2 regions of the Vibrio sp. SCSIO 43136 genome follow, and region 2 is predicted to be linked to the other one. Evidence: predicted binding sites of a transcription regulator. Region 2 holds the regulator's gene; the other holds the start of a gene.
The links. Region 2 encodes CRP, which controls carbon source genes, mostly activating them, when cyclic AMP is high. Its sites were predicted from a motif close to TGTGANNNNNNTCACA; they were not measured.
Positions count from the first base shown of each region.

Region 1: pyrG (CTP synthase) is a predicted target of CRP. The motif match lies at 7,285-7,300, and genes of this name have one in related genera.

Region 1 is NZ_CP071848.1:420,752-436,208, forward strand. Features, by position in the region: gene barA (two-component sensor histidine kinase BarA) at 1-2,500, opposite strand, end outside; gene rlmD (23S rRNA (uracil(1939)-C(5))-methyltransferase RlmD) at 2,722-4,038, shown strand; gene relA (GTP diphosphokinase) at 4,141-6,363, shown strand; gene mazG (nucleoside triphosphate pyrophosphohydrolase) at 6,437-7,240, shown strand; gene pyrG (CTP synthase) at 7,386-9,026, shown strand; gene eno (phosphopyruvate hydratase) at 9,099-10,400, shown strand; one part of gene J4N39_RS02200 (IS3 family transposase) at 10,694-10,976, shown strand; one part of gene J4N39_RS02200 (IS3 family transposase) at 10,976-11,865, shown strand; gene ftsB (cell division protein FtsB) at 12,072-12,359, shown strand; gene ispD (2-C-methyl-D-erythritol 4-phosphate cytidylyltransferase) at 12,369-13,085, shown strand; gene ispF (2-C-methyl-D-erythritol 2,4-cyclodiphosphate synthase) at 13,089-13,574, shown strand; gene truD (tRNA pseudouridine(13) synthase TruD) at 13,571-14,620, shown strand; gene surE (5'/3'-nucleotidase SurE) at 14,624-15,382, shown strand; gene J4N39_RS02230 (protein-L-isoaspartate(D-aspartate) O-methyltransferase) at 15,385-15,457, shown strand, end outside.
Region 2 is NZ_CP071848.1:263,365-278,821, reverse strand. Features, by position in the region: gene slyD (peptidylprolyl isomerase) at 1-117, opposite strand, end outside; gene J4N39_RS01325 (YheV family putative zinc ribbon protein) at 208-414, opposite strand; gene kefB (glutathione-regulated potassium-efflux system protein KefB) at 405-2,189, opposite strand; gene kefG (glutathione-regulated potassium-efflux system ancillary protein KefG) at 2,173-2,757, opposite strand; gene J4N39_RS01310 (ABC transporter ATP-binding protein) at 2,880-4,802, shown strand; gene J4N39_RS01305 (TIGR02444 family protein) at 4,799-5,263, shown strand; gene J4N39_RS01300 (hydrolase) at 5,274-6,293, shown strand; gene J4N39_RS01295 (YheU family protein) at 6,250-6,465, shown strand; gene J4N39_RS01290 (phosphoribulokinase) at 6,672-7,541, shown strand; gene crp (cAMP-activated global transcriptional regulator CRP) at 7,784-8,416, shown strand; gene J4N39_RS01280 (DUF1338 domain-containing protein) at 8,523-9,314, opposite strand; gene astD (succinylglutamate-semialdehyde dehydrogenase) at 9,325-10,782, opposite strand; gene astA (arginine N-succinyltransferase) at 10,793-11,812, opposite strand; gene J4N39_RS01265 (aspartate aminotransferase family protein) at 11,910-13,121, opposite strand; gene J4N39_RS01260 (aminodeoxychorismate/anthranilate synthase component II) at 13,485-14,063, opposite strand; gene J4N39_RS01255 (ExeM/NucH family extracellular endonuclease) at 14,199-15,457, opposite strand, start outside.

The sequences.
Region 1 (15,457 bases), 160 kb from region 2:
TGGCAAGGTCTTCTTTATTGGCAGCCTGTTTCAGTGCTTGAGGCCAGTCAATGATCACATCAATGCTTTGTGGTGCACTTTCTTCAGGCGCTGCAAAGGCGTTTTTATCCAGCTCGAGTTTATCCACTTGCTGCTCGCTTGTATGCGGGCTCCAATGGACAAGAACCTGTTGCAAGACGTGCTCTTCTATCGGTTTGGTTAGGTAGTCATCCATACCCGCGTTAAGCAGTCGGTCTCGTTCACCTGCCATGGCGTGAGCGGTAACCGCAATTACAGGGGTATGAGAGTTAAGGGTCGTTTTCTTAACTTCTTCACACGCCGTGACTCCGTCCATTTTCGGCATTTGAATATCCATCAAGATAATATCAAATGCTTGCTGCTGAGCTTCCCGCACCGCTTCTTCACCATTGTTGCAGGTGACCACGTGCTCAACACGTTCTTTCAGCAGGGCAGAAATGAGTTTTAAATTCGCTTTGTTATCATCAACCGCCATGACTTTTAGCGGCAATCGCTCAGATTCAATAACGGGTTCATCTGCTGGCAGTTCATGCCACTCAGCGTCTTCTGTCATCAGGCTCATCAGTAACTTACGGCGTGAAAGCGGCTTGGTGATACTAATAGCATCGGTTTGGGCGGCAATATGCTCGGCCAGCGCAAGCTCGTTGCTTGGCAAGCCTACAACGACTCTTGAGCCTAACTCGATGGCTCGATTGACCCATTGCTCCACTTTCTCCAACGGGTGTTTTTGATTTGGAGACAAGTTAAGTAATACAAAGTCATGTTTATCAATGGCTTCTGGCAAGCTAGAGCGATAGGTTACCACAATGCCTTCTTGGCTGAGTTGCTGCTGAACCACGGATGCGGCTTGCATGTTTGGCTCAACCAGCAATAAGCGTTTGCCTTTAAAGTATTTGGTATCTACATCCGCTGACATCGGAATATCACTGCTGGCAACGCGGATGGTAAACCAGAACGTAGAACCTTGGTGCAGACGACTGGTCAAGCTGATTTCACCGCCCATCTGACCTACCAGTTTCTGGGTAATAACCAAACCTAGCCCTGTGCCGCCATAACGACGAGAGATACTGGCATCTGCTTGGCTAAAGGCTTGGAATAGCTGAGCTTGCTGGCGCTCCGAGATCCCGATCCCGGTATCACGCACCATAAACTGGATCTCGATGGCATCTTCTTTTTGTGAACGAAGCTCAACGCTGATATCGATGTTGCCGCGCTCGGTAAACTTGATCGAGTTACCGACCAAGTTGGTCAAAATTTGCTGGATACGTAGTGGATCACCAACCAAACCTGCTGGGATCTTAGGATCAATTTTAAGTGTGAGTTCCAGCCCTTTTTCGTGGGCGCTGGTTGCTTGTAGCGCCGCCACTTCTTCAAGACACTCTTGGAACTCGAATGGGATGTTTTCGAGTGCGAGTTTACCTGCTTCGAGTTTGGAGAAGTCGAGAATATCGTTGATGATGCTCAGTAGGTTGTTGGCCGAGCGCTCGATAGTGACAAGATAATCTTCCTGACTAGGGCTAAGGCGAGTTTTTAGCATCTGACGGGTAAAGCCAATCACACCATTAAGCGGGGTTCGCAACTCGTGGGACATGTTAGCCAAGAACTCTGATTTCACTCTCGCCGCTTCTTGAGCACGCTTTTTAGCAATGTCGAGTTCAACGTTTTGTATCTCAAGCTGCTCAAGGGTTTCTCGTAGATCCGAGGTAGCTTGGTCGATGCTGTGCTGCATTTCAACATGGTACTCAGACAGTGACATCGCCATGGCGTTGATACCGTTTTTGAGTGAATCCAACTCACCATGCATCTTGCCTTCAATTCGCACATCAAGGTGCCCACGGCGAATACGGTCAACCATGTTTTTCATGTTAGTGATCGGTAAGGTCACATCACGCATCAGGCGATAGGCAAACACCCCTGATAGGCCGAGGCCCAAGGCTAATACTAGTAGGGCGGCAAAAATTTCTTGGTATTGCTGCAAGCGAAGCGCTGAAAGGTCCAGCTCAATGGCGATGTAACCCAATGCTTGGTTTAGTTCAGTGCTGCCTCCTTGGCCCGGTGCAAACTGACCTTCCGCCAAAATCGGAGTTCGGATGATCAAGTTAGTATCGACCAACTCAATGGTACTGAGTAATGGGATTGGCTGTTCAGGCGGAAAGGTCAAAGCGGCAAATCGAGGGTGAAAGTTCGAGGTAACAAACAATTCATGTTTTGAATCGAACACCGCAATACTGCGAATAATGTCAGAGTTCTTACGATGAGCGTAACTGATCAGCCGTCTAACCGCTTCACGGCTTTGTTGCGTCATACCGTACTCACTGGCGATAGCCAAGGGTTCAGCCACGCTCAAACCGGTCGAAATAAGCTGAGATTCAAGGTCGTTGTAGCGGTTGGAGGTAAAAAAAGCACTCAAAAGCAAACCGATGATCAGGGTCGGTGCTAGGGTTAATGTAATTACACGTGCTCTTAAGCCGTATCGGGTCATGTTCTCATTACTGTTTGAATGTGGGAAAATACGCGCTTGGGCATCAAACCTTAAGCAAGGTATAGCTGCTGGAAGAGAAACCGTCTAGTATGCGCAGCTCAACAAAATCTGAGCAGATCAAGCGGCTAGCTTAATCAAACCTGAGTCGTTCCACAATCGCCACACGATTAAATAGTGATAGTGGCGGATAAACTAGCACTGAGTAATAGGCAATATCTAATATGGCGCGTATTTATAAGCCGAGCAAAAAGAAGCAAATTGACACCAAACACCAAGCGGTCATGGTGAATAAACTCGATCACCACGGAGCAGGTATCGCTCACCTTAACAATAAACCCGTGTTCATCGAAGGTGCTTTGCCCGGCGAAGAAGTGCTGGTGCAATTGACGGAGCAAAAGAGCAAGTTCGCCAAAGCAAACCTTATCAAGGTGCTTAAGCCAAGCGATGAACGCATCAAGCCAGTTTGTCGTCATTACCACAGTTGTGGCGGTTGTAACATGCAGCACCTTGAAGAGTCTGCTCAGCTTAGCTACAAGCAAAAATCTCTTTCTGATCTGATGAGAAAGTTTGCGGGTGAAACACTCACTCTGAGCGAACCGATTGTCAGCAAAACGACGGGCTATCGCCGCAGAACTCGTATCGCACTGCTTTGGGATAAGAAAACCAAGCAATTGATGTTTGGTTTTCGTCGTAAAGCGAGTAAGCAGATCATTAATATTGATAGCTGCTCAGTCTTAGCCAGCGAGCTTAATGAACTGCTTGTGCCGTTGCATGAGCTATTAAAGGGTTTTGCCAATCCAGAAAAGTTCGGCCATTTAGAGCTGGTGAAAGCGGATTCAGGACGTGTGGTTTTACTGCGTCATGCAGGTGACTTAAAAGCCAAAGATCGCCAAGCACTGATTGACTATGGGCAAGAAAACCAGCTAACGGTTTACTTGGTGCCAGAAGCTGGAAAGCTAGAGCTTTTGTGTGGTGAGGTGCCTTATTACCAAGAGGTCGGTACTAAACAGCAGTTTACTCCCAATAACTTCATTCAGGTAAACCAAACTGTCAATCAACAGATGGTGTCTCAAGCCTTGGCTTGGTTGGATGTTCAGCCTCAAGAGAAAGTGCTCGATCTCTTCTGTGGCATAGGTAATTTCAGCCTACCTCTGGCAAAACTAGCCCAATCCGTGGTGGGTATTGAAGGAGTAGACGCTATGGTAGAGCGAGCCACTGCCAACGCTAAGCTCAATCAATTAAGCAATTGTCAGTTCCATCAAGCCAACCTTGAAGAGCCATTGATTGAGGCAAGTTGGGCAAAGTCTCAGTTTGATAAAATTTTGCTCGATCCTGCCCGAGCAGGTGCTCAAGGCGTGATCGAACAGCTAGGGGAATTTAACCCTAAAGCGATAGTCTATGTCTCTTGTAACCCTGCAACCTTAGCCAGAGATAGTCAAAGTTTGCTCAATCAGGGATACAGGCTTGAGCGTCTAGGGATGCTGGATATGTTCCCACAAACCAGTCATCTAGAAAGCATGGCATTATTCGTTAAATAACCGCTGGTTAGTGGTACAATTTGCGAAAACCTGCTTAGGAAGCAGTAGAATAATAAAACCACAGCTATCAATAGCGGTGGTTAATAAAAGGATAAGGAAAAAATGGTCGCAGTAAGAAGCGCACACTTAACGTCAGAAGAAGAGTTCGAACTAGAGTCTTGGGTGAAAAGCTTGGGGCAAGACGGTAAAACCAGCAATAAGCTGATCAAAGTTTACCGTCAGTGCGAAGACTTGCTCGAAGGGAACGAGCAGGCGCAACTTCTGTTATGGCGTGGTCGGGAGATGATTGAAATCTTAATCACGCTATCGATGGATAAAGCAACTTTGGTTGCTGCGCAGCTGTTTCCGTTAGCAAGTTCAGGCGTGATGGATTCTGAATACTTGCAAGAAGCTTACGGTAAAGAGATCGTTAAGTTGGTGGAAGGCGTCGATGAGATGGCGGCTATCGGTCAGCTTAACGTGACGATGGAAGGCTCCGCTGCATCCTCGCAGGTGGATAATGTGCGCCGTATGTTGCTTTCTATGGTGGATGATTTCCGTTGCGTAGTTATCAAGCTTGCCGAGCGTATCTGTAACCTTATTGAGGTGAAAAAAGCCCCAGATGAGGTACGCCGTGCTGCAGCCAAAGAGTGTGCCAACATCTATGCCCCGCTAGCGAACCGCCTTGGCATTGGTCAGTTAAAGTGGGAGATCGAGGATTACGCCTTTCGCTATCAGCATCCTGAGACTTACAAGCAGATTGCCAAACAGCTCTCTGAGCGCCGTATTGTGCGTGAGCAATACATCAAAGACTTTGTTGATGACCTCACTTCCGAGATGAATGTTTCTGGCATCAACGCAGAGGTGAGTGGTCGCCCAAAACATATCTACAGTATCTGGCGTAAGATGCAGAAAAAGGGCTTAGCGTTTGATGAGCTGTTTGATGTGCGGGCGGTGCGTATCATCGCCGACAAGCTTCAAGACTGTTACGGCGCACTAGGTACGGTGCATACCAAGTACAAACACCTACCGAGTGAGTTTGACGACTACGTTGCAAACCCTAAACCTAACGGCTACCAATCTATCCATACGGTGATCTTAGGCCCTGAAGGCAAAACTATTGAAATCCAGATCCGTACTAAGCAGATGCATGAAGAGTCGGAGCTAGGTGTTGCTGCGCACTGGAAATACAAAGAGGGCAGCAGCGGTGGTCGCAGTGGCTATGATGAGAAGATCACTTGGCTGCGTAAACTGCTCGATTGGCAAGAAGAGATGTCAGATTCTGGCGAAATGCTCGATGAGCTTCGAAGCCAAGTATTTGATGACCGTGTCTATGCGTTTACCCCAAGAGGTGATGTTGTTGACCTGCCAATGGGTGCAACACCGCTTGATTTTGCTTACCACATTCACTCTGAAGTGGGTCACCGTTGTATTGGTGCAAAAGTGGGTGGCCGCATAGTGCCATTTACTCATAAATTGGCCATGGGTGATCAAGTTGAAATCATCACAGCCAAAGAGCCTAATCCATCCCGAGATTGGCTAAACCCAACCACAGGTTTTGTACACTCAGGCCGAGCCCGCGCTAAAATTAATGCTTGGTTCCGCAAGCAAAGCCGCGAGAAAAACCTTGAAGCGGGGCGTGAAATTCTAGAAGCCGAACTGCAAAAGATTGGTGCAACGATTAAAGATGCCGAGCGGTATGCGCTGAAGCGTTTTAACGTAAATACTGCCGACGAACTGTTTGTTGGCGTAGGCAGTGGCGACTTGCGCATCAACCAGATCGTTAACCACATTAATGCACTGGTGAACAAGCCAACGGCGGAAGAAGAAGACCAACAAGTACTGGAACGACTGCAAGAGTCGGAAAGTAAAGCACAAGCGCATAGTCGACCTAAGAAAGATGCCGTAGTGGTTGAAGGGGTCGATAATTTGATGACCCACCTTGCTAGATGCTGTCAGCCGATCCCAGGAGATGAAATCAAAGGTTACATCACCCAAGGGCGAGGCATTTCAGTACACCGCGCTGATTGTGAACAACTAGAAGAGCTCAGCCATCACGCACCAGAGCGTATTATTGATACGGTGTGGGGCAGTGGCTTTGTTGGTTCTTATATCATTACGGTACGAATTGAAGCCCTAGAGCGCAGTGGTTTGCTCAAAGACATTACCACCTTGTTTGCTAACGAGAAGGTAAAAGTATCGAGCATGAAGAGCCGTAACGACTATAAACGTCAGATCTCAATCATGGACTTTCATTTAGAAGTCACCAATGTGGATGGCCTATCGCGTATCATGACACGTATTGAGCAGATCAAAGATGTGCTTACCGTGAAACGCTTGGGTTAAACTTAGCGCCACAAGTAAAATTATTAGCGAGCAGTGCTTAACATCACTGCTCGTTTTTTTATGAGGAAATATTATGAGTCACCCAATTGAACAGTTAGTCGCAATCATGGCAAAGCTACGTGATCCAGAGGTTGGATGCCCTTGGGATAAGAAGCAGACGTTTGAGAGTGTTGTGCCATACACCATTGAGGAAACCTATGAAGTGGTCGATGCCATCCATAATCAAGATTGGGATAACCTCAAAGAAGAGTTGGGTGACTTACTGTTTCAGGTGATTTTTTACAGCCAAATGGCCGATGAGAAAGGGTTGTTTGATTTTTCTGAGGTGGTGGAAACCGTTAATGAAAAGCTGACTCGCCGCCACCCACATGTTTTTTCAGAGGTTGAGTTTGAAGACGAAGCCGCCATTAACGCTAACTGGGAAGCAGAAAAAGCCAAAGAGAAATTTCAAGCAGGTAAATCTGAGCAAAGTGTTCTAGACTCAATACCAGCTTCCATGCCCGCACTTTTACGTGCTACAAAGATACAAAAGAAAGTAGCCAAACACGGATTCGATTGGGACTCTTTGGGGCCAGTGGTTGAAAAAGTGCAAGAAGAGATCGAAGAAGTGATGGAAGAGGTCATTCAAGTGACCCCTGATGAAGACAAAATCGAGTCTGAATTGGGAGATTTGTTGTTTGCGACGGTAAATTTTGCGCGACATTTGAAAAAAGATCCTGAGGTCGCTTTGAGCAAAGCGAACCAAAAATTCGCCAATCGATTCTTCGAAGTCGAAAAATTGGTGGCAAATGAAGGAAAAAGGTTAGAAGATTGTTCGCTAAAACAGTTAGATGGATACTGGGACCAAGTAAAACGGGTCGAAATGCGCAACAAATAGCTTTTGCGCAGAATTGATTTGAAGCAAAAAATAAAAAATTTGAATGTGATAAGTTTCACGTTGTGGCGATAAGGGTCTTTTGGTATATTTGCTTCCCGTCCAGAAGACTTCCATTTCCCATCATTAAACCAACTTCAGGTTAAACATGACGACAAATTACATTTTTGTTACTGGCGGGGTTGTATCCTCTCTAGGTAAAGGTATTGCAGCGGCATCGCTTGCAGCTATTTTAGAAGCTCGTGGTCTTAAAGTGACCATGATGAAGCTTGACCCTTACATCAACGTTGACCCGGGCACAATGAGCCCTACTCAACACGGTGAAGTGTTCGTTACGGAAGATGGCGCTGAAACTGACCTTGACCTTGGTCACTACGAGCGATTCATTCGCACCAAGATGACTAAGCGTAACAACTTCACTGCAGGTCGTGTTTACGCAGACGTTCTACGTAAAGAGCGTCGTGGTGACTACCTAGGTGCAACCATTCAGGTAATCCCACACATCACTAATGCTATCAAAGATCGCGTCATCGCAGGCTCTGAAGGCCACGACGTAGCAATCGTAGAAGTTGGCGGTACGGTAGGTGATATTGAGTCACTACCATTTATGGAAGCAATTCGTCAGCTAGCAGTAGAACTTGGCCGTGAGCGTGCAATGTTCATGCACCTAACGCTGGTTCCTTACCTAGCGGCAGCAGGTGAAGTGAAAACTAAACCGACTCAGCACTCTGTAAAAGAGCTACTGTCTATCGGTATTCAGCCTGACATTCTAGTTTGTCGTTCAGATCGCATGATCCCTGCAAACGAGCGTAAGAAGATCGCTCTGTTCTGTAACGTGCAAGAGAAAGCAGTAATTTCAATGAAGGATGTAGATTCAATCTACAAGATCCCTCAACTAATTAAAGCTCAAGGCCTAGACGACCTTGTATGTTCTCGCTTTGGTATCACAGCGCCTGAAGCTGACCTATCTGAGTGGGAGCAAGTGATCTACGAAGAAGCGAACCCAACGGCCGAAGTAACTATCGGCATGGTAGGTAAGTACATCGAACTTCCAGACGCATACAAGTCTGTGAACGAAGCACTTAAGCACGCAGGTCTGAAGAACCGTCTAAGCGTTAAGATCAAATACGTTGATTCACAAGATGTAGAAACCAAAGGTGATGAAGCGTTGGCAGATTTGGATGCGATCCTTGTACCAGGTGGCTTCGGCGACCGTGGTGTTGAAGGTAAGATCCTTGCTGCAAAATATGCCCGTGAAAACAAAGTACCTTACCTAGGTATTTGTCTAGGCATGCAAGTCGCTCTAATTGAATATGCACGCAACGTTGCTGGCATGGAAGGAGCGCATTCAACAGAATTTAACAAAGACACTAAGTACCCTGTGGTAGGCTTAATCACAGAGTGGGTAGATGGTGAAGGTAAAGTTGAAGAACGTACTGAAACCTCTGACCTAGGCGGTACTATGCGTCTTGGTTCACAGCTATGTCACCTTGAGAAAGGTACCAAAGCTCGCGAACTTTACGGTAGCGCTACAATTCATGAGCGTCACCGTCACCGTTACGAAGTTAACAACGTACTTCGTCCGGAACTTGAGAAAGCCGGCCTGAAAGTATCGGGTCTGTCTGCAGACAAGAAGTTAGTAGAGATGATCGAGAACCCGGATCATCCTTGGTTTGTAGCAGCACAGTTCCACCCTGAGTTCACTTCAACGCCACGAGATGGTCACCCACTATTCTCTGGTTTTGTTGCGGCGGCGGGTGCAAACATGCGCGGCGATTTCGAAAAGTAAAAGGATACGGGCAGTGACAAGGTGTTACTGCCCTTTATATTTCGACATTAAAATTGAACGAGAGGAATCATAATGTCTAAGATCGTTAAAGTGCTTGGTCGTGAAATCATCGACTCACGTGGTAACCCAACTGTAGAAGCTGAAGTACACCTAGAAGGTGGTTTCGTAGGTATGGCAGCAGCTCCATCTGGTGCATCTACAGGTTCTCGCGAAGCTCTAGAGCTACGCGATGGCGACAAAGCACGTTTCCTAGGTAAAGGTGTTCTTAAAGCAGTTGAAGCTGTAAACGGCGCAATCGCTGAAGCACTAGTTGGTAAAGATGCAAAAGCTCAAGCTGACATCGACCAAGTAATGATCGACCTAGACGGCACTGAGAACAAATCTAAGTTCGGTGCAAACGCAATCCTAGCTGTTTCTCTTGCTAACGCAAAAGCGGCTGCAGCGGCAAAAGGTATGCCTCTGTTTGAGCACATCGCTGAGCTAAACGGCACTGCGGGTCAGTTCTCTATGCCTCTACCAATGATGAACATCATCAACGGTGGTGAGCACGCTGATAACAACGTTGACATCCAAGAGTTCATGATCCAACCAGTTGGCGCGAAGACTCTTAAAGAAGGTCTACGTATCGGTGCTGAAGTATTCCACAACCTAGCTAAAGTTCTTAAGTCTAAAGGCTACAGCACTGCAGTTGGTGATGAAGGTGGTTTCGCTCCTAACCTTAAGTCTAACGCTGAAGCTCTAGAAGTTATCGCAGAAGCTGTTGCTGCTGCAGGCTACGAACTAGGTAAAGACGTAACTCTAGCTATGGACTGTGCAGCATCTGAGTTCTTCGACAAAGAAGCTGGCATCTACAACATGAAGGGTGAAGGTAAGACTTTCTCTTCTGAAGAGTTCAACCACTACCTAGCTGAGCTAGCTAGCAAGTTCCCAATCGTTTCTATCGAAGACGGTCTAGACGAGTCTGACTGGGATGGCTTCAAGCACCAAACTGAACTACTAGGTGACAAGCTTCAACTAGTAGGTGACGATCTATTCGTTACAAACACTAAGATCCTTGCTGAAGGTATCGAGAAAGGCGTAGCTAACTCTATCCTTATCAAGTTCAACCAAATCGGTTCTCTAACTGAGACTCTAGCTGCAATCAAGATGGCTAAAGATGCAGGTTACACTGCAGTAATCTCTCACCGTTCTGGCGAAACTGAAGATGCAACTATCGCTGACCTAGCGGTAGGTACAGCTGCTGGTCAAATCAAGACTGGTTCTATGAGCCGTTCTGACCGTGTTGCTAAGTACAACCAACTTATCCGTATCGAGGAAGCTCTAGGTGAGCGCGCTCCTTACAACGGTCTTAAAGAAGTTAAAGGTCAAGCGTAATTAAATCCTGATTTGGATTTATAGCTAAGACTTAGCTTTGATAAACGCCCTCGGTTTCCGGGGGCGTTTTGTGTTTTATCGGTAAACGGTTAACGGACGCTATCGCTAACGGTAAAAGGGAAGAGCAGTTTTCTGTGAGGCTTGACGCTAATATTGAAGAACTTAATCTTTACCGTTTACCGTTTACCGTTTCCCGTTTACCGTTTACCGTTTCCCGTTTCCCGTTTCCCGTTTACCGTTTACCGTTGATACGACCCCAATAAAGTAGACACCTAATTAAAGGATTAGGTGTCATGCAAGTCACATCTCGTAGAAAATACTCAGAAGAATTCAAACGTAATGCTGTTAAGCGATCATTAGAGTCTCCAGATACGGTAAAGTCTGTTGCTATAGCTTTGGGAATTAGCCCTAAAATCTTGAGCAAATGGAGAGCAACGATGACTACTCGAAAAAAGCCAGCTAAACCAATCCCAAACAAAGGGCCAAAAAAATCTCTAGCTCAGCTCGAAAAAGAAAACCGTGAGTTAAAGAAACGCCTTGAAATGGCTGAGATGGAGAACGAATTCTTAAAGGAAGCGAAAGCTTACTTCGACAGCCTAAAAGAGTAAGGTTTGAACATATTTTTAAGCGGACGAAGAACACCTTACCTGTGCGTTTGCTCTGTCGATGGCTCAATGTTTCTCCAGCGGGTTATTACAAATGGCGTAATCGCCAGCAGACAACACGTGAGCAAACCAATGACACTTTGCTGGAGTTCCTTAAGAAGGAAAGTGATGATCAACACTGCATTCCTGGGTACCGCAAACTCTGGGAAGCAGCGATTGCGAGCGGGTTCATCTGTAATAAGAAAAGAGTTCAACGCTTATTACAAAGCCTGGGGTATCGTTCAATAGCCAGTAAAAGGCGTCATGGCCGAGCACCACGACAAGAGCCGATGATGGCAGCATACAACCTGCTCAATCGCCAGTTTGATGTAAAGGAACCAAACCGTGTCTGGGTATCGGATATCACTCAAGTTAGATGCAAAGAAGGGTGGAACTACCTCTGCATCATTCTTGACTTGTACTCTCGTAAAGTCGTTGGGTGGTCTACAAGCCGTATTAACAATGCGGATTTGGTCATAAAAACCCTGAATAAAGCTTGGAAATCTCGACGTCCAAATGGTGAAAAACTGATGTTCCACTCGGATCAAGGCGTACAGTATAGAGCCTTCGAAACCATACGCTGGCACCGCAAACGCAAAGTCACGATAAGTATGTCTGGTAAAGGTAATTGCTGGGATAATGCTTGCTCAGAGAGCTTCTTTGCCCAATACAAAAAAGAATGGATAAGCAATCTAGGCGAACTGTCTCGACAGGAGATGACCGTTCAAAGTCGACAATATATCGATAGTTATTATAATCCAGTAAGAAGACATGGGGCCCTTGGTGGAGTGAGCCCCAATGACTTCGAGCTAATGAATTAAAACCCCGTGTCTACTTTTAGGGGGTCATATCACGTTTACCGTTTACCGTTTACCGTTTACCGTTTACCGTTTACCGTTTACCGTTTACCGTTTACCGTTTACCGTTTACCGTTCACCGTTCGCCGTTCCTTATTTCCCTTTTCCCTTTTCCCTTTAACCCCCTGTCTATGATATAAATACCCCATTATTTCCCACTCGGTATCTCCATGCGTATTTTCTCCATTGCTCTGTTGGCATTGGTGCTTGGGTTGCAGTATCTGGTCTGGTTTGGCAAAAATGGCGAGCTGGATCTGGCGAGCACTCAGGCTGACATCCAGATCCAGAATGAAAAGAACGCCAATCTTGCCCAGCGCAATGATGAGATGTATGCCGAGATTGATGACCTGCGCCAAGGTCTAGATGCGATTGAAGAGCGTGCTCGGCATCAGCTGGGGATGGTGAAGTCCGATGAGACTTTCTATCGTATCGTTGGTGACTCCTCTGCAAATAACTAGTAACTGAACATGTCCCAGATTGCCTCGAAATCATTCACTGTTGTTGTGCCAGCTGCTGGCGTAGGCAGTCGAATGCAGGCTAGCGTGCCTAAGCAATATCTAACACTCTTAGATAAAACCATTTTAGAACACACAGTTGAGCGTTTGTTGTCACACCCTAGGATCGAGCAGGTGGTGGTAGCAGTGAGCGATACTGATCCTTACTTTACCGAATCACCATTGGCGCAGCACTCACAGGTGGTGCGAGTTAGTGGTGGTAAAGAGCGTGCAGATTCAGTGCTCTCAGGCTTAAGCTATCTAGCTGAGAACTCTGATAATAGTGATTGGATTTTAGTGCATGATGCCGCAAGACCTTGTGTGCAACTGGCCGATATCGATGCCCTGATTGAAGGGGCGACGTCGCACCCGGTTGGTGGCATCTTAGCCGCTCCTGTGCGAGATACCATGAAACGCACTAACGAAAAGGTGCAGATCAGCCAAACGGTGGATCGTAATAACCTTTGGCATGCACTAACTCCGCAGATGTTTAAGTTACAGCCACTAAAAGAGGCGTTAGAGCAAGCTTTGGAGCAAGGCGTGGCAATTACTGATGAAGCGTCAGCACTTGAGTGGAAAGGCGAGCAACCACAGATCGTGGCTGGCCGCTCTGATAACCTCAAGGTAACCCAACCAGAAGATCTGGCACTGGCAGAATTTTATTTAACCCGTAGCAAGCAACAAGGATAAGAGATGATTCGAATTGGACATGGCTTTGATGTGCACAAATTTGGTGGCGAAGGCCCAGTCATTATTGGTGGCGTTGCTATCCCTTATGAGCAAGGATTGATTGCGCATTCAGATGGTGATGTTGCACTGCATGCTTTGAGTGATGCACTTCTTGGTGCCATCGCTGCGGGAGATATTGGTCGTCATTTCCCCGACACCGATGACAAGTGGAAAGGGGCTGACAGCCGAGCTTTACTTAGAGATGTGTACCGCCGAGTGAAAGAGGCGGGATACGTGATTGGCAATGTAGATGTGACCATTATGGCTCAAGCACCGAAAATGGCCCCACATATTCAAGCCATGTGCACAGCGATTGCAGAGGATCTAGAAACGGATCTTGGTAACGTCAATGTAAAAGCAACCACCACCGAACGATTAGGTTTTACTGGACGCAAGGAAGGCATTGCCTGTGAAGCCGTTGCCCTAATTATGAAAAGTGAATCCAAATGACAGACGTGTTAGCTCCTTTTGCCTATTTAAATGGCAAACCAACTTCTACCGCTAAGCTAAAGCTTCAGCCGCAACATTTTGTGGTGCGAGAGCAGCTTGGTTATACCTTCAGTGGCGAGGGCGAGCATTTAATGCTGCGAATTCGAAAAACTGGTGAGAACACCAGTTTTGTCGCTAATGAGTTAGCCAAAGCTTGTGGAGTAAAATCCAAAGACGTGAGTTGGGCGGGCCTAAAAGATCGTCACGCAGTGACTGAGCAGTGGTTGAGTGTGCACTTACCCGGTAAAGAGCAGCCTGACTTAAGCGCTTTTCTGGCTCAGTATCCTAGTATTGAGATTCTAGCCGTCGACCGTCATAACAAGAAATTGCGTCCAGGCGATCTTACGGGCAATGAGTTTGAAGTAACGCTAGCGGAAGTTACCGAGCCGGAAGCTGTTTTGGCTAAGCTTGAGCAGATGGCGAAGTTTGGTGTTCCTAACTATTTTGGTGCGCAACGCTTTGGTCGTGATGGCAACAACCTAGAAGAGGCTCGCCGTTGGGGACGTGAAAATGTGCGTACTCGTAACCAAAATAAGCGTAGCTTGATGTTATCGACTGCTCGTTCTTGGATCTTTAACCGAGTGTTATCAGAGCGCATTGAACAAGGCTGTTTCCAAACCGTATTGTTAGGAGATTTGGTGCAGACAGGAAAAATGCTTGAAGAAGCCAGCGCTGACAATCTTGCCGAGCTACAAGCGCAAGTCGACAATGGTCAGGCGCAAATCACCGCCCCACTTGCTGGTGATAATGCTCTGCCGACCAAAGAAGTGGCTTTGGCATTGGAAAATCCACACTTGGAAGCCGAAGCGGACTTAATGGCGCTGATCCGTGGCAACCGTATGCGTCACGAGCGCCGTGCGCTAGCGCTCAAACCGAGCGATCTTACTTGGCAACATCAAGGTGATAACATTACGCTTAAGTTTTCATTGCCAGCAGGCAATTTCGCCACTTCTTTGGTGCGAGAACTAGCTCAAGAGATCACTGTAGAAAGAAGCTACGATAATTAAGTCATGACCAATAAGCCACTTAAAATCCTCATCAGTAATGACGATGGTGTTAATGCCCTAGGCATTGCACAGCTTGCCGAAGAGCTTAGTAAAATTGCTCAAGTAATAGTGGTCGCTCCTGACCGCAACCGCTCAGGTGCATCAAATTCTTTGACCTTGGAACAGCCACTTCGAGTGACACAAGTGGGTGACCTGCGTTACTCGGTACAAGGGACTCCGACAGATTGTGTGCACTTTGCACTTAACGAATTGCTCAAAGATGACATGCCTGATTTAGTGTTATCTGGCATCAATCACGGCGCTAATTTGGGCGACGACGTGCTGTATTCCGGTACTGTCGCAGCGGCGATGGAAGGGCACTTTCTTGGTGTTCCCTCAATTGCTATCTCATTGGTTGGAAAAAATCACTTTGCGACGGCGGCAAAGATTGCTCGCCAGCTAGTTGAGCGTCATTTGGTTGAACCTATCCCGACCAACCGCCTGCTCAACGTCAATGTGCCTGATGTTGAGTATGATGCGCTCGTAGGTACACAAGTGACACGCCTTGGTGCTCGTCACCATGCAGAAGATATGATCAAACAAGCGGACCCACGTGGTCATATTATCTACTGGCTCGGCCCTCCGGGTGCGGAGCAAGATGCTGGAGAGGGAACCGACTTCTTTGCCGTTGAGCACAGCTATGTGTCAGTCACTCCGCTGCAAGTGGATCTGACCGCTCACGAGTCATTACCTAGAATGAAACAGTGGTTGGAAGGCAATTAACCATGAGTCACCCTCAAGCGCATCGTTTGATTAGCTTTCTGCAAGCTAATGGCATTCAAGATAGCAAAGTGCTAG
Region 2 (15,457 bases):
GTCGTGACCGTGTAGGTAATCTAGAGGCGCTTCTACTGTTGATTGGTCAACAACAACACCATCTTCAAGCTTTAGTTGGTAAGCAAGGCTTGCTACAACGTTCTTTTCAATTTTCATGACTACTCCAGGGAGGTAATTCCCATCAATCGGGAATATATGTATAAATTTTGCTTGGGTTTATTATGGGGATTAATTCCTCGATTACAATCAATCTGGCTTAAATATCCCAATCATCTGATCTGAAGCGTGTTCACTTTTCTCTACAGCTTCAGGGGTGCGTTGCTCGGTGTAATCACAGTCAACACACTCAACCCACTCCACTTTATTTTGCTCCCACCAGCGTAAACTATCGACGCTATGACACTTAGGGCAACTCGCCCCGGCGATAAATCGTTTTTTCACATCTACTCCCAGTTTTGCTTGGCGTCTTTTTCCATTTCTCGGCCAAAGATCTCTTCGAGCTCCTTGCGCGCTTCTTTGGCTCTTAATGCGAGCTCTTTGTCCTCACTGTGTTGAGGTAACAGCTCTTTTAACATGTTCATATCCAGTTTCTTGAAGTGCTCTTGTGCCCGGCGCGCTTGATAAGGGTGCATCCCAAGTTCCACCAACGCTTGACGTCCGAGGTCTAGTGCACCTAGGAAGGTTTCGCGAGAGTAGTTATGCACCCCATGATTGAGTAGCTGATACGCTTCTACCCGACTGCGCGCACGAGCTAATAATTTGAGTTTTGGGAAATGATACTGGCAAAGCTCAACGATCTTCATCACTTCATCAGGGCTATCAGTACAGATCACCATGGCTTCAGCTTTGTCCGCCCCTGCGGCACGCAGCAAATCGAGTTGAGTCGCATCCCCATAAAAGACTTTGTAGCCAAAACGGCGCAACAAAGTGATTTGGCTAGCATCACTTTCCAATACGGTGATCTTTATCCGGTTGGCGTACATCAAGCGCCCAACCACCTGACCAAATCGGCCAAACCCTGCAATGATTACCCTCGGCCTACGGTCAACAACATCGGCTTCTGGCGCTTCTTGTTCATTAAAGGTGCGGCTAAACCAGTGCTTTTGCACTAGCAACAACAAAGGCGTGGTCAACATAGATAAACTCACCACCACCAGTAAGAATGCGATCGTATCCTGATCCAGAAGACCTTCTGTTAGTGCGGCGGTCAATATGACAAAAGCAAACTCACCACCTTGACTGAGAATCAGTGAAATACTGCTGCGAGCTTTGGCCCGAACGCCAAACAAACGAGCGAGGAGGTACAAAATACCTGCCTTAATGCCAACCAAACCCACAACGCACAACAGCACTTCTAACGGCATCGAGACCAATAGGCCTAAGTTTACCGCCATACCAACTGCGATAAAGAACAGCCCGAGAAGCAAGCCCTTAAAGGGCTCAATAGCCGTTTCTAACTCATGACGATACTCACTTTCAGCCAGCAGCACCCCCGCTAAAAAGGTGCCAAGCGCCATAGAAAGCTCAAGATATTGCATGAATACGGCAATGCCTAATACCAACAACAGCGCCGTGGCCGTAAATAGCTCTCGCACCCCTGTCATCACGACGTAGCGAAACAGTGGTCTTAGCAAGTAATGACCAAATACCAATAACCCTAAGATGGCGGCGACATTGATCAATACTTCTTGCCCAGACACAGAGCCACTACCCGCCAGTAATGGGATCATCGCTAACATAGGTATCACTGCGATATCTTGAAACAGCAATACGGCAAAACCTGATTGGCCAGTTTCACTGCCACTATGCCCCTGCTCTTCAATCACTCGTAATGCAATCGCCGTCGATGACAGAGCCAAGCCCATGCCAATCACTAAACTTGATTGCCAGCTTAAACCGGTGAAGTAAATGCCCAATGCAATCACCAAGCTCGTCACGACCACTTGAGCACCACCTAGACCTAAGATCGGCCGCCGCAGTTGCCACAGTTTTTTGGGGTTAAGTTCAAGACCGATTAAGAACAGCAATAGCACCACGCCGAGCTCGGCAAAATGCAAAATAGCGTCCACGTCTGAAATTAGCCCCATACCCCAAGGGCCAATCATGATCCCTGCAAGCAGATAACCTATCACCGAACCTAAGCCCAGACGCTGTGCTAACGGAACCGCAACGACCGCAGCGGTGAGAAACACAACACTACTGGTGAGGATTTCATTGGTTGCTGCCATCGTCTTCCTCCTGCGTTGCTAGTGAGATAATCCAGTTGCGGTATCGCATAGCATGCTCATTACGGTAGCCATCACTGACATTACGCGCCCAATAAAGCACCATAGGTTCAAGCCACTCCATACGACATAAAGAAGCCGTCAGCTCAAATGGCTGCAAGATCTCAGACAAGGGGTATTTGTTGTAGCCGCTGGAGGCAAATGCCGACTCGGCACCACCCGTAGTAATAATGCAGCGCCACTTTTTACCAGCCAAAGCTAGACCTTCACCGAAGGCAAAGTCTTTTTCTATTACTCTATCCATCCACTCTTTTAGTAGCGCAGGGCACGAATACATGTAGAGAGGGTGTTGGAAAACAATGATGTCATGCTCGACCAAAAGTTTTTGCTCGGCTGGCACATCAATGAAAAAATCAGGGTAATGCGCATACAGATCATGCACCGTGACGTGTGGCAAGCCTTCGATGGCTCGGATCAACGCTTTATTGGCGATCGACTTGTCTGGGTCTGGGTGAACGAAAATCACCAGCACCTTGGGGCTATTGGCGGAAAGTATGCGTACATCCTGCATATCAATAAGTTGTCCATAACTTTGAGCATTTAGCCATCATATCGCAAATTGGATAATGATCGACATTTATCCACTTAGCCCCTACTATTTCACGCACTAAAAGCTAGAGAACACCAAACACCATGATTACTTTTTCCGACATTCAACTTCTTCGTGGCGGTAAGCCATTACTCGAACAAGCCAGTGCGACTATCCACCCAGGGGATAAAGTCGGCTTGGTCGGAAAAAATGGTTGTGGTAAATCGACCCTGTTTGCCCTATTGAAAGATGAACTCTCTATCGATGCGGGTAACTTCTCGATTCCAAAACAGTGGGAACTGGCTTGGGTGGCGCAAGAGACCCCTGCACTTGAAAGGCAGGCGCTTGAATACGTCATCGACGGCGATCGAGAGTATCGAGCGCTAGAACAAAAGCTAACTCAAGCAGAGCAAAATGACCAAGGTACGCTCGCCGCAGAATTGCATGGCCAGATTGAAACCATTGGTGGCTACACCATTCGTGCGCGTGCAGCAGAACTGCTCGATGGTCTAGGTTTTAGCCAAGAGCGGATGAGCTGGAATCTTACCCAGTTTTCAGGGGGCTGGCGAATGCGCCTTAACTTAGCACAAGCGCTGATCTGTCGCTCTGACTTACTCCTACTCGATGAGCCAACCAACCACTTAGACCTAGATGCGGTGATGTGGCTAGAGCGCTGGCTGCAAACCTACCCTGGTACTCTCATTTTGATCTCTCACGACCGAGATTTCCTCGACCCAATCGTGAGCCGTATCATCCACGTCGAAAACCAGCTACTCAACGAATACACTGGTAACTACTCTTCTTTTGAAGAGCAGCGAGCGCAAAAACTTGTGCTGCAACAAGCGATGTTTGAAAAGCAGCAAAAGCAAATGTCACACATGCAAAGCTACATTGACCGCTTCCGTTACAAAGCTTCGAAAGCTCGCCAAGCACAAAGCCGTATCAAAGCCCTAGAAAAAATGGAAAAGGTGCTGCCTGCGCAATTTGATAACCCATTTAGTTTTCAGTTTCGTGAGCCAAGCGCTCTACCAAACCCAATTTTGATGATGGATGAGGTAGCAGCAGGCTACGACGACAATTTAATTCTTGAGAAAATTCGCCTTAACCTCGTTCCAGGAAGTCGAATAGGCTTACTTGGCCGTAATGGTGCAGGTAAATCTACCCTGATCAAGCTGCTCTCTAGCGAACTGAAAGCCAAAGCAGGTGACCTAACTTACTCCCAAGGGGTGAAAATTGGTTACTTTGCACAGCATCAACTGGAAACTTTGCACCCAGAAGAAACCCCGCTTCAGCACATGATGCAAATTGCACCGGACCAAACCGAACAACAGCTACGCGACTACCTTGGTAGCTTTGGCTTTCAAGGTGATAAGGCGCTGGAAAAAGTCGCACCGTTCTCTGGGGGAGAAAAAGCCCGCTTAGTACTGGCGCTTGTAGTGTGGCAAAAGCCTAACTTACTACTGCTCGATGAACCGACCAACCACTTAGATCTCGACATGCGTCAAGCACTGACGTTAGCGCTACAGACCTTTGAAGGGGCGATGGTAATTGTCAGCCACGACCGTTACTTACTTCGTGCTACCACCGATGACCTGTATCTGGTTCACGACCGCCAAGTTGCGCCGTTTAACGGTGACCTAAACGACTACTACAAATGGCTGACCGAGCAACAAAAAGTCGAGAAAAAAGAACTGCAAGCCAACGCACCAGAGAAAAATACTCAAAACAGTGCCGCTGCGAAGAAAGAACAAAAGCGACGTGAAGCTGAATTTCGTAAGCTCACCGCACCAATTCGCAAAAATCTGACAAAACTCGAAACTCAGATGGATAAATTAGGCCAAAAGCTTGCAGAGGCTGAAACCCAGTTAGCAGATACCGAACTGTACCAAGCTGAAAATAAAGCTAAACTTAACCAAGTACTCGCCCTACAAGCCAGCGCCAAAAGTGAGCTTGAAGAGGTCGAGATGGAATGGATGTCCGCTCAAGAGGAGCTTGAGCAAATGGAAACGGAGTTTACCCAGCAATGAGTCAAGAGCACGCCCCTTCCCTCACCCTAGAAAGGCTATGGCAATTTAGCCTGCAATACTACGGTGTGCGGGAGATCGCCGAGGCGTGCCTACATTTGCAAAACCACTATCACGGTAACGTCAATTTGGTCTTGCTGCTGAAATGGCTAGATGAACAAGCATTGGGGCTAGATGATAAACACTGGCCCACACTGCATACCTGCCTCGCTCGCACAGAGACACTGCTACTAAGCTATCGTGAGCTGCGTAAAAAGTTCAAAACCCAACTCCCTGATACCACTTACCGAGAAGCATTGCAGTTTGAACTGCAATTGGAAAAACAGCAGCAATCCGACCTTGTCGACTGCATCAACCATTTACCGTTAAAACCCAACGCTACTCCGTCACTGACTCGGCTCTACTGCAAACAGTTAGGAGCAGACCACCTCATTGACGTATTCTCCCGACCAGCACAAATATAGAGCCGACGTTATGACTATTTTTCGTGCCCCAATCGGGCTTAAAAATCCACATGTTCAAACCCTGTTGCCAAGAATGCTGCGCCGCAGGGCATTATTCCACCCAGTAACCGAGCGGCTTGAGTTACCAGACGGTGACTTTGTTGACTTGGCGTGGAGTGAGTCACCTAAGGCTGCCCAAAATAAGCCAGTGTTTGTGCTATTTCATGGTTTAGAAGGCAGCTTCGACAGCCCATATGCCAATGGTTTGATGCGCGCTTTTGCCAAGCAAGGCTGGCTATCAGTAATGATGCACTTTCGTGGCTGCAGCGGTGAGCCGAACCGTAAGGCCCGAGCCTACCACAGTGGTGAAACGCAAGATGCTCGTTACTTTCTCGAGCAGCTAGATAAGCGCTTCCCAACTCAAGACAAAGTCGCTGTAGGCGTCTCTTTGGGGGGCAATATGTTGGTCAACTATCTCGCTGAGTATAAACACCAACCTCTCCTATCTGCCGCAACCGTGGTATCAGCGCCACTTGACCTTGCTGCCTGTGCTGAACGCATCGAACAGGGTTTTTCCAAAGTATATAGAGAGTATTTACTTGGCTCACTCAAGCGCAATGCCATTCGCAAGCTACCACTTATCAATCAAGAACTCAGCGTTAATGAGCTGCACATCACTAAGCTCAAACGCTTGATCGACTTTGACGAATTGCTAACCTCCAGATTACACGGTTTTGATGGTGCCAACGACTATTACCAGCAATGCTCAGGATTACAGCGACTTAAAGAGGTCTCAGTGCCGCTGCAAGTGATCCATGCGAAAGATGACCCTTTCATGACTGAAGCGGTGATCCCTCGCTTTGCCCTGCCTGACCATATTGAATATCAACTACTGGATAGAGGCGGGCACGTTGGCTTTGTCACTGGTACACTATGGCAACCCCGCTTGTGGCTAGAAGAAGCGCTTCCTGCTTATTACGCATCATTTGTTAGTAAAGAGGTCAACAATGATAATTCCGTGGCAACAGATCGAGTCAGAAACACTGGATAACTTGATCAAAGAGTTCGTCTTACGCGAAGGCACAGATTACGGCTCGCAAGAAATTTCTCTTGATGACAAAATTTCCCAAGTGAAAAGCCAGCTAGCGTCCGGCCAAGCCGTTATCGTCTTTTCTGAGCTACATGAGACGGTGGATATTCAAGTAAACCCTGCAAGAGCATAATTTGCGCCACCCCGAAGTCTTACCGCTCTGATTGTGCAAACAGGTTGAGTTCAACTAAGATAGTTCAACTATATGTTTTTGTGTGCAGGGCATAATAAAAGCGCAATATTCGCTCCTTCCCCTTAGAAAGGGGGAGAGTGGATCGAGCTTCTGATTGGCTTATGCACACAAACTCAAAAATGGAATAATAAAGACAAGGTTCGTCAATGTCAGCTAAACACCCTATCATTGCGGTGACCGGTTCCTCAGGTGCAGGAACCACCACTACTTCTGAAGCCTTTCGCAAAATGTTCAACATGATGGACATCAAAGCGGCTTGGGTTGAAGGAGACAGCTTTCACCGCTACACCCGCCCAGAAATGGACGTTGAAATCCGTAAAGCCAAAGAACAAGGTCGCCATATCAGCTACTTTGGTCCACAAGCGAATGACTTCCCAGCCCTTGAAGCTTTTTTCCGCCGCTTTGGTGAGGAAGGTCAGGGAGAAGTGCGTCGTTACTTACACACTTTCGATGAAGCGGTGCCTTACAACCAAATGCCGGGCACATTTACCCCTTGGCAGCAACTGCCTGAAGACAGTGACGTGCTCTTCTATGAAGGACTGCACGGCGGGGTTGTTGATGGGGATGTGAACGTATCTAAACACGTCGATTTTCTGATTGGCATGGTACCCATCGTCAACCTTGAATGGATTCAAAAGTTTGTGCGTGATACCCGAGATCGTGGTCATTCGAGAGAAGCTGTGATGGATTCCATCGTTCGTTCGATGGATGATTACCTCAATTACATCACACCGCAATTTTCCCGCACACACATCAATTTCCAGCGTGTGCCTACGGTCGACACCTCAAACCCACTTAACGCAAAAGGCATCCCAAGTTTGGATGAAAGCTTTGTGGTGATCCGCCTACGTGGCATGAAACACGTGGACTTTCCATATCTGCTATCTATGATTGACGGCTCATTCATGTCGCGACATAACACACTTGTCGTGCCTGGCGGTAAGATGAGTTTTGCTATGGAGCTCATCGTGCAGCCGATGCTGGTTCAGCTGATTGAAACCGGTAAAATTGGCTAATCGTGAGACACTGTATAAAAAATATCCTCAAGCCGTGATGATGTGCACATTTTTGCGTAGTCGATCACGGTTGAGCCCCGATCAAAGTCAAGAAATGGATTCGGAAACACGTTACTATCTTTATCGAGACACAAGATAGCTTGCAGCGTGGCGTCCGACGTCCTATGCTAGTTGACCAGATCAAATCTGGCTCAGTGCGTACGGAAGCTGCTGAGCATACCCTGCAGAGGAAGTGAAAAATTATGGTTCTAGGTAAACCTCAAACCGACCCTACATTAGAATGGTTTCTTTCACACTGTCATATTCATAAGTACCCATCAAAAAGTACTCTGATCCATGCCGGTGAAAAAGCAGAGACTCTTTACTACATCGTAAAAGGTTCTGTTGCTGTACTTATCAAGGATGAAGAAGGCAAAGAGATGATCTTGTCTTACCTTAACCAAGGTGACTTCATCGGTGAACTAGGTCTTTTCGAAGAAGACCAAGAGCGTACCGCTTGGGTTCGTGCCAAAACTCCTTGTGAAGTTGCTGAAATTTCTTTCAAGAAGTTCCGTCAGCTTATCCAGGTTAACCCAGACATCCTAATGCGCCTTTCAGCGCAAATGGCAAGCCGCCTACAAGTGACGAGCCAAAAAGTGGGTGACCTAGCATTCCTAGACGTAACGGGCCGTATCGCACAGACGCTACTTAACCTAGCGAAGCAACCTGATGCAATGACGCACCCAGACGGCATGCAAATCAAGATCACTCGTCAAGAAATCGGCCAAATTGTTGGTTGTTCTCGTGAGACCGTGGGTCGTATCTTGAAGATGCTAGAAGAGCAAAATCTGATTTCTGCTCACGGTAAGACTATCGTTGTTTACGGCACTCGCTAATTAACGAAATCTGACCAAGATACTAAAAAACCACCAAACATTGTTTGGTGGTTTTTTTTATTCATGAAAGTTAGTTTGTGACAGCTAACTTTACTCATACTGGTTTTTACTGGTCGGTACTTTCGAATATCTTATCCGCAGAGGCGGCAACAAACCCTTGATAAAGCTCACCATCACTTGATGGATAGCGCTTAGCAAACTCGTAAAAGCCGCCAGGAATGGTTTGTTCACCATCATCAAAGCGTACAACCACTTTATCAGCCATGGTCGAAGACTGCTCAAGCAAGACCTCTGCTGAACCTTTCACTTCACCACCGACACTATTGATGGTGAAACCCTCTTGGCTCAAATGGTCATTGACCGCTTGAACCTCTGCGAACTGAGTCAATTGATTCACACTGACGGTAAAATGGTTAGCCCCATAACCGTGTGCTGCCAGCCATGCTGCATATTCACTTTCTTGTGCCAGTTGCTGGTAGTGCTCGAAGCTCAAGGTCCAAGGTCGCCCAGAGTAAAGAAATGCACCATCGTCAAAGTCACCAGAATCCAGCTGTCCAATTAACTGATGCACTATCGCCTGAAGTTCGCTTGAGCACTGCTCTATCAACAATTCACTAATAAATACCTTCGGCAAGTTAGGGTCTGGGTGTTGGAAGTGTTTGGCATAGAGCTTTTTCGCCTCAAAGTGGTATTCGCCACCTTGCTCATAACCCATATCAATAAATGGCTTGGCGAGCACTTCTAGCCCAACCGGAGCTAAAGCGAAGGTTCTCAACGCAATGTGGTCGTTGATCAAAGGTTCATCTTCGGTCAACAGTTGATGCACTTTGTGCGCAGATGGACACATACGAGTAATGTAGTCTTGCCATAAACGCTCAAACATAACTTCAGGGTTCATAAACACTCCTTTATAGGCGAACACCCGGCGATAAGGTGGCAGGAAGCACTGGCGCTTCGCCTTCCATCGATGCCATTGGGTAAGCACAGTAATCCGCAGCATAGTAAGCACTAGGGCGCAGATTACCTGACGCTCCAGGACCACCAAATGGGGCATCACCGCTGGCACCAGTTAACTGACGATTACGATTGACTATGCCAGCTCGGATATGGTCAACAAAGTATTCCCACTCGGCATCATCGGTGGAGACTAAACCTGCGGATAAACCAAAGCGAGTATCGTTAGCTTTCTCTACGGCTTGCTCTAATCCTTGATAACGCACCACTTGCAGTAATGGGCCGAAATACTCTTCATCCGGCAGTTCACTGATGGCGGTCACATCGATAATCCCCGGTGAGACAAATGCCGCTTGTCCCGCTTTCGCCTCAACTAAGCTTGAACCACCAAGTTGCTGCAAACGAGATTGTGCATCTAAGATAAATTGTGCGGCTGCCACTGAGATCTGTGGTCCCATAAATGGTGCTGGCTCAGCAAACGGCTGGTCTACGGCAATGTTAGTCGTGGCAGTAACCAAAGCGTTTAGCAATGCATCCCCTTTATCCCCTACAGGTACGTATAGGCGGCGAGCACAGGTACAACGTTGCCCTGCGCTAATAAAGGCCGATTGGATAATGGTGTACACACATGCGTCCAAATCACCGTAGGCGTCTGAAATCACCATCGGGTTATTGCCACCCATTTCTAGCGCCAGCATTTTGCCCGGTTGACCCGCAAACTGCTTATGCAGGATATGGCCAGTATTGGCACTGCCTGTAAAGAGTACGCCGTCGATACCTTTAGCCTCAGCCAAAGCAACACCCGTTTCTTTGGCGCCCTGCACCAGATTAATCACCCCATCAGGCAATCCTGCTTCTTGCCATAGCTTCATCGCTAACTCACCAGTCCAAGGGGTTTGCTCGGAAGGCTTAAAGACGATGGTGTTGCCTGCAAGCAACGCTGGCACAATATGACCATTGGGTAGGTGCGCTGGGAAATTATATGGGCCAAACACCGCCATCACCCCTAACGGGCGATGACGCAACACGATTTGGTTTCCTGCTGCTTCTTTGGCGTGCTCTCCAGTGCGTTCGTGATAAGCACGGATAGATATCGCAATTTTTCCCGCCATGGCGGCCGCTTCAGTGCGGGTTTCCCAGATAGGCTTACCCGTTTCCTTAGCGATCACTTGTGCGATCTTTTCGCTGTTTTGTTTTACCTTCTCGGCAAAAGCCAACACAATGGCTTCACGCTCAGCAAAGGAGCGCTTCTTCCAGTCGATAAATGCTTTACGCGCCGCAATAACAGCCTCTTCCACTTGGGCTGGTGTTGCTGCCTCGCCTTGCCAAACCGGTTCTAAGTTGTACGGTGATAGCGATTGAAAGCTCTCACCTTTTCCTTTGAGCCATTCACCTGCAATCCACTGAGTCATCGCTCTCTCCTTATTGAGCCAACATACGGACAAAATCACCCGATTCAATATTCAGTGCCTTGGCCACTTCTGGCGTAACAATGGCACTATTCGCTTCAGAGTCATACGCCGCTTGGGCGGCAACCGCTCTAAAGCCTTCAAAATCGGTATTAGCGATCAGAAAATCTTTGGCACTAGTGTGCTCTCCGACCACCACTTTGGCGCGAAACGAGTTGCGAACTGCCTGAATATTGCGTAGGTCACACTCCACCGTTGGACCTGCGTCAAAGATGTCGACGTAACCGCGACAACTGAAGCCTTCGTTTTCTAATAATTTAAGGGCTGGTCTTGTGTTGTCGTGAACCTGACCGATCACCGCTTGCGCCTCTTTGCTCAGCAAGTTGACGTAAATAGGCAGTTTTGGCATCAGATCGGCGATAAAGCCTTTCTTGCCCACCCCTGTAAGGTAATCAGCTTGGGTAAATTCAATTGAGAAGAAGTTGTCTTGCAGCCACTTCCAAAATGGGGAATTACCCTCAGCATCAGAAACACCACGCATTTCAGCAAAAACGGTCTCTGAAAAGCGCTGCGGGTGTTCGGCCATCATTAGGAAGCGACATTTAGACATCAAACGACCATTCAGCCCGTGACGGAAGCTCGGTCGTAAGAACAGTGTGCAGATTTCACTGCATCCAGTGTAGTTGTTACCAAACGTCAGTAACTTAACCACATTGTTCACCCCCAGTTTTGGCGAGCTGTGAACAATTTTACTGATATGATAGGTATAAAAAGGAACATCCCAACCAATGGAGGCTTCAATGCCTGTGGTGCCTGCGACTTCACCCGTCTCGGAGTCAACGCCCACCATCAAATAGCCTTCATCGCCAGGTTCACTTACCTCTGGCTTTTCAAAACTATAGACCGAGTGATCGATTCGGTTGGTCAACAAGGTTTCATCGACCGGTAGTGAAGTAAATCCATGTCCTGACTCAACAGCGCACGTATGCAGCGCCTCGTAGTCGGATTTTGCAATAGGGCGAACTACAAGCATCTCAAATCCCTCCGATGCAAAGTTAAAGCAGGTGATACTGCAATACTCACCTGCCTTTTGTATTTATTGGGTTGCTCCCCAAGGTATAGACTATCCGCTATACCAGTGAAGCGATCGCTTTTTCTAAACGCGCTAGACCTTGCTCGATCTCTTCATCGCTGATCACTAGTGATGGTGTAAAGCGAACCACGTTAGCACCAGCAACGAGAACCATCAGGCCTTCTTTACCTGCGGCTACGAGCACGTCACGAGCACGTCCTTGCCACTCTTCATTGAGTGCTGCTCCCAGCAATAGACCTTGGCCACGCACTTCTGAGAAAATTGGGTACTTAGCATTGATCGCAGCCAGGCCTTCACGAAACTTGGCTTCACGCTGCTTAACTCCCTCAAGGACTTCTGGCTGACTGACGACATCGACTACCGCTTCAGCAACCGCACACGCCAGAGGGTTACCACCGTAGGTCGAACCGTGAGTGCCTACCTTCATGTGCTGGGCAAGCTTCTCAGTGGTAAGCATGGCACCAATCGGGAAGCCTCCACCTAAAGATTTCGCCGTGCTAAGAATGTCAGGAGTAACACCTAGACCTTGGTAAGCATAGAAATGTCCGGTACGGCCATTACCCGTTTGCACTTCATCAAAAATCAACAGTGCATTGTGCTTGTCACACAGTTCACGAACCGCAGCAACAAACTCAGGGGTTGGTGAAATGATGCCGCCTTCACCTTGCAAAGGCTCCATCATGATGGCGCAGGTGTTATCGGAAATATGTGCCGCCAGTGCTTCAACATCATTGTAAGGAAGGTGAGTCACATTGCCCGGCTTAGGGCCAAAACCATCTGAGTAAGCCGCTTGCCCACCAACCGTCACAGTGAAGAAAGTACGGCCGTGGAAACCTTGTTTAAATGCGATGATTTCAGATTTATGGTCACCGTAGTTATCGGCAGCAACACGACGCGCCAATTTCAGGGCTGCTTCGTTGGCTTCTGCACCGGAGTTGGCAAAAAACACTTTCTCGGCAAAGCTCACTTGGGTCAGTTTTTTTGCTAAGCGAAGCGCAGGTTCATTGGTCATCACGTTACTTAAATGCCAAAGCTTGTTTGCTTGCTCAGTAAGTGCATTGACCATCGCTGGATGACAATGGCCTAAACAGCTCACAGCGATACCACCAGCAAAATCGATATACTCTTTATCCTGCTGATCCCAAACCTTAGCACCTTCACCACGCACTGGAATGATCTCCATCGGGCTATAACAAGGCACCATGTAATCATCAAACCAGCTACGCTCTACATTCTTATCCATCGTCATTTCACTTACTCCGTTCGCTTTTGTGCTAAGTCTTCGCGGCTTTTAAACATATCTCCAAAGCCTTCACACTCATGGCTGGAATTATTGTCTATACAATCATTGTATTTACAATTCATTAACCAAATCAAGAGCAGAAAGTTTGGTTGTTGCCATCTCTGGCTCAAAAATACCGCATAATCATGAATAGTTATGCAACATTTTTAAGCAACTATAAAGCTTTATTTGTGAGGGAAAAATCTAACATCGATGCTAAAGGAATGAATACTGAATATCTTATCGATGACAGGAAATAATCCTGCGCATAATCTTTCAGCTCAGGATAAATCACAACAAAAAGTGAGAAATGTTAAAAAAAGTGATCTGCTAGCGCTTTAGAAAGTTCGCCAGCAACTCATGACCTTGCTCGGTCTTGATAGATTCAGGGTGAAACTGCACCGCATCGATAGGCAAGGTTTTATGCTGAAAACCCATAATCTCATCCATGCTGCCGTCTTCGAGCTCACTCCATGCGGTGAGTTCAAAGCAGTCGGGCAAAGAGTCATTTTTCACCACTAAAGAGTGGTAACGAGTGACCGTCAAAGGGTTATTAAGCCCCTCAAAGACACTGCGGTTGTTGTGTCGAATTGGCGATGTTTTACCATGCATCACTTGGCGAGCACGAACCACTTCGCCACCAAACACTTGGGCTATGGCTTGGTGACCAAGGCAGACGCCCATAATAGGTAGCTTACCTGCAAAATGTTTAATTGCATCGAGTGATATGCCCGCTTCGTTAGGCGTACATGGCCCTGGAGAGATCACCAAATGAGTCGGGCTCAATGCTTCAATGCCTTGCAAAGAGATCTCATCATTACGCACGACTTTTACCTCTGCGCCCAACTCACAAAAGTACTGGTACAGGTTATAGGTAAACGAGTCGTAGTTATCGATGATTAACAGCATGAAATGGTTCGCAAGCGTTGGGTTAGCATATCAGGGCGGTATTGTGCCCAAGTGAGCAAGAAAGGCAAGGCTCGTGCATGGGAAAGTGGTAAAAAGGGCCAGCGATGAGCTGACCCTTTTACTTTACAAGTGCATTTATCGGCGGCGGCGAAGCCAGCCTAGACCAAACATGGCGAGCAGTGCGCCTAAGCCTAAGCTACCACCAGATCCGCCAGTACCGTCGTACTCTGGTGTTACTGGTTTCACGTTGCTGCTATCGCGTTTGGCGATATCGACAGTGAGAGATTTGGACTCAATCACCTTGGAGGTTTGCTCAGCCAAAGTGCTTTCAGATTCTGTATCTCTCAAACCAGTCAAGGCCATTGACACTGTATAGCGACCAGACTCTAAACCCGTCACATCAAACATCACTGTTTGTTGACCATTAGCCGTCAACGTCACCTTAGGTAAGTTGACTCGCTCCATCGCAGGAGAAATCGAGATAGTCGCAACATCGCCCGCTTTGGCATCTGCGCCAACAGGGAAAGCGATATCGGCACGACCACTCTTAGTGCCAATGCTCACTGGCACATCGCCCGCTTCACCATATTTGTAACCCAGACTGATAATCGCCGAATCATGGTCAGAAGAGCGGTATGGTGTTTCAGCATAAAACGGGTTTGGTTCGTTGCTGTCACCGCCTTTGTAGCGATCACTGTAGTCAAACAGCGACGACTCTGGAGCGTTGATATGCCAATCTGTCGCATCGACTAAACGCGCTTTCAATGACGAACTGATCAACATATGGTCCAGTGACCCCACTTCATCGTTGTACGAGTAACTCCAGGAGGTTTCCCCTTCGGCTGTTTTTAGATCGACAGCATTGAGGTAACCAAAGGTCTTAGTGATCACAGCGCCCTCAGGGCCAAACTGTGGAATATCACCAAAGAAGGTGTAACCCGCCGCTTTGATGGTCTTGCCCGTTGGATTACTGGTAAGCACCAACATTGGATCTTCGTGGGCATAAGCGTTCATATCACCCAAAATCACTTTATCACCAGCGATTTTTTCCATTTCGTTACCTAGATGGTAGGCAGCAGCAACACGGAAGTTTTCACACGATCCTTGGTAATCGTCGTTCTTCACATCATCTTTGACTGGATCAAAGTTCTCCCACTCTTGCCAGCCTTGCCAATCTTCATAACAGGTAGAGCCTTTAGATTTAAGGTGGTTAACCGCAACCGTCAGTTTTTTACCGGTATGAAGCACCTTAAAGGTCGCTGCAACTGTATTACGCTGATAGTTGTTGCCACTTTCACGCACCTCGCCTTTGCTATCTAGGATCACTGCGCCATTTTCGTCGACAATTTGTGGTGCGTGTTGTGAAGGCATCGGAATAATTTTGCCACCGACCA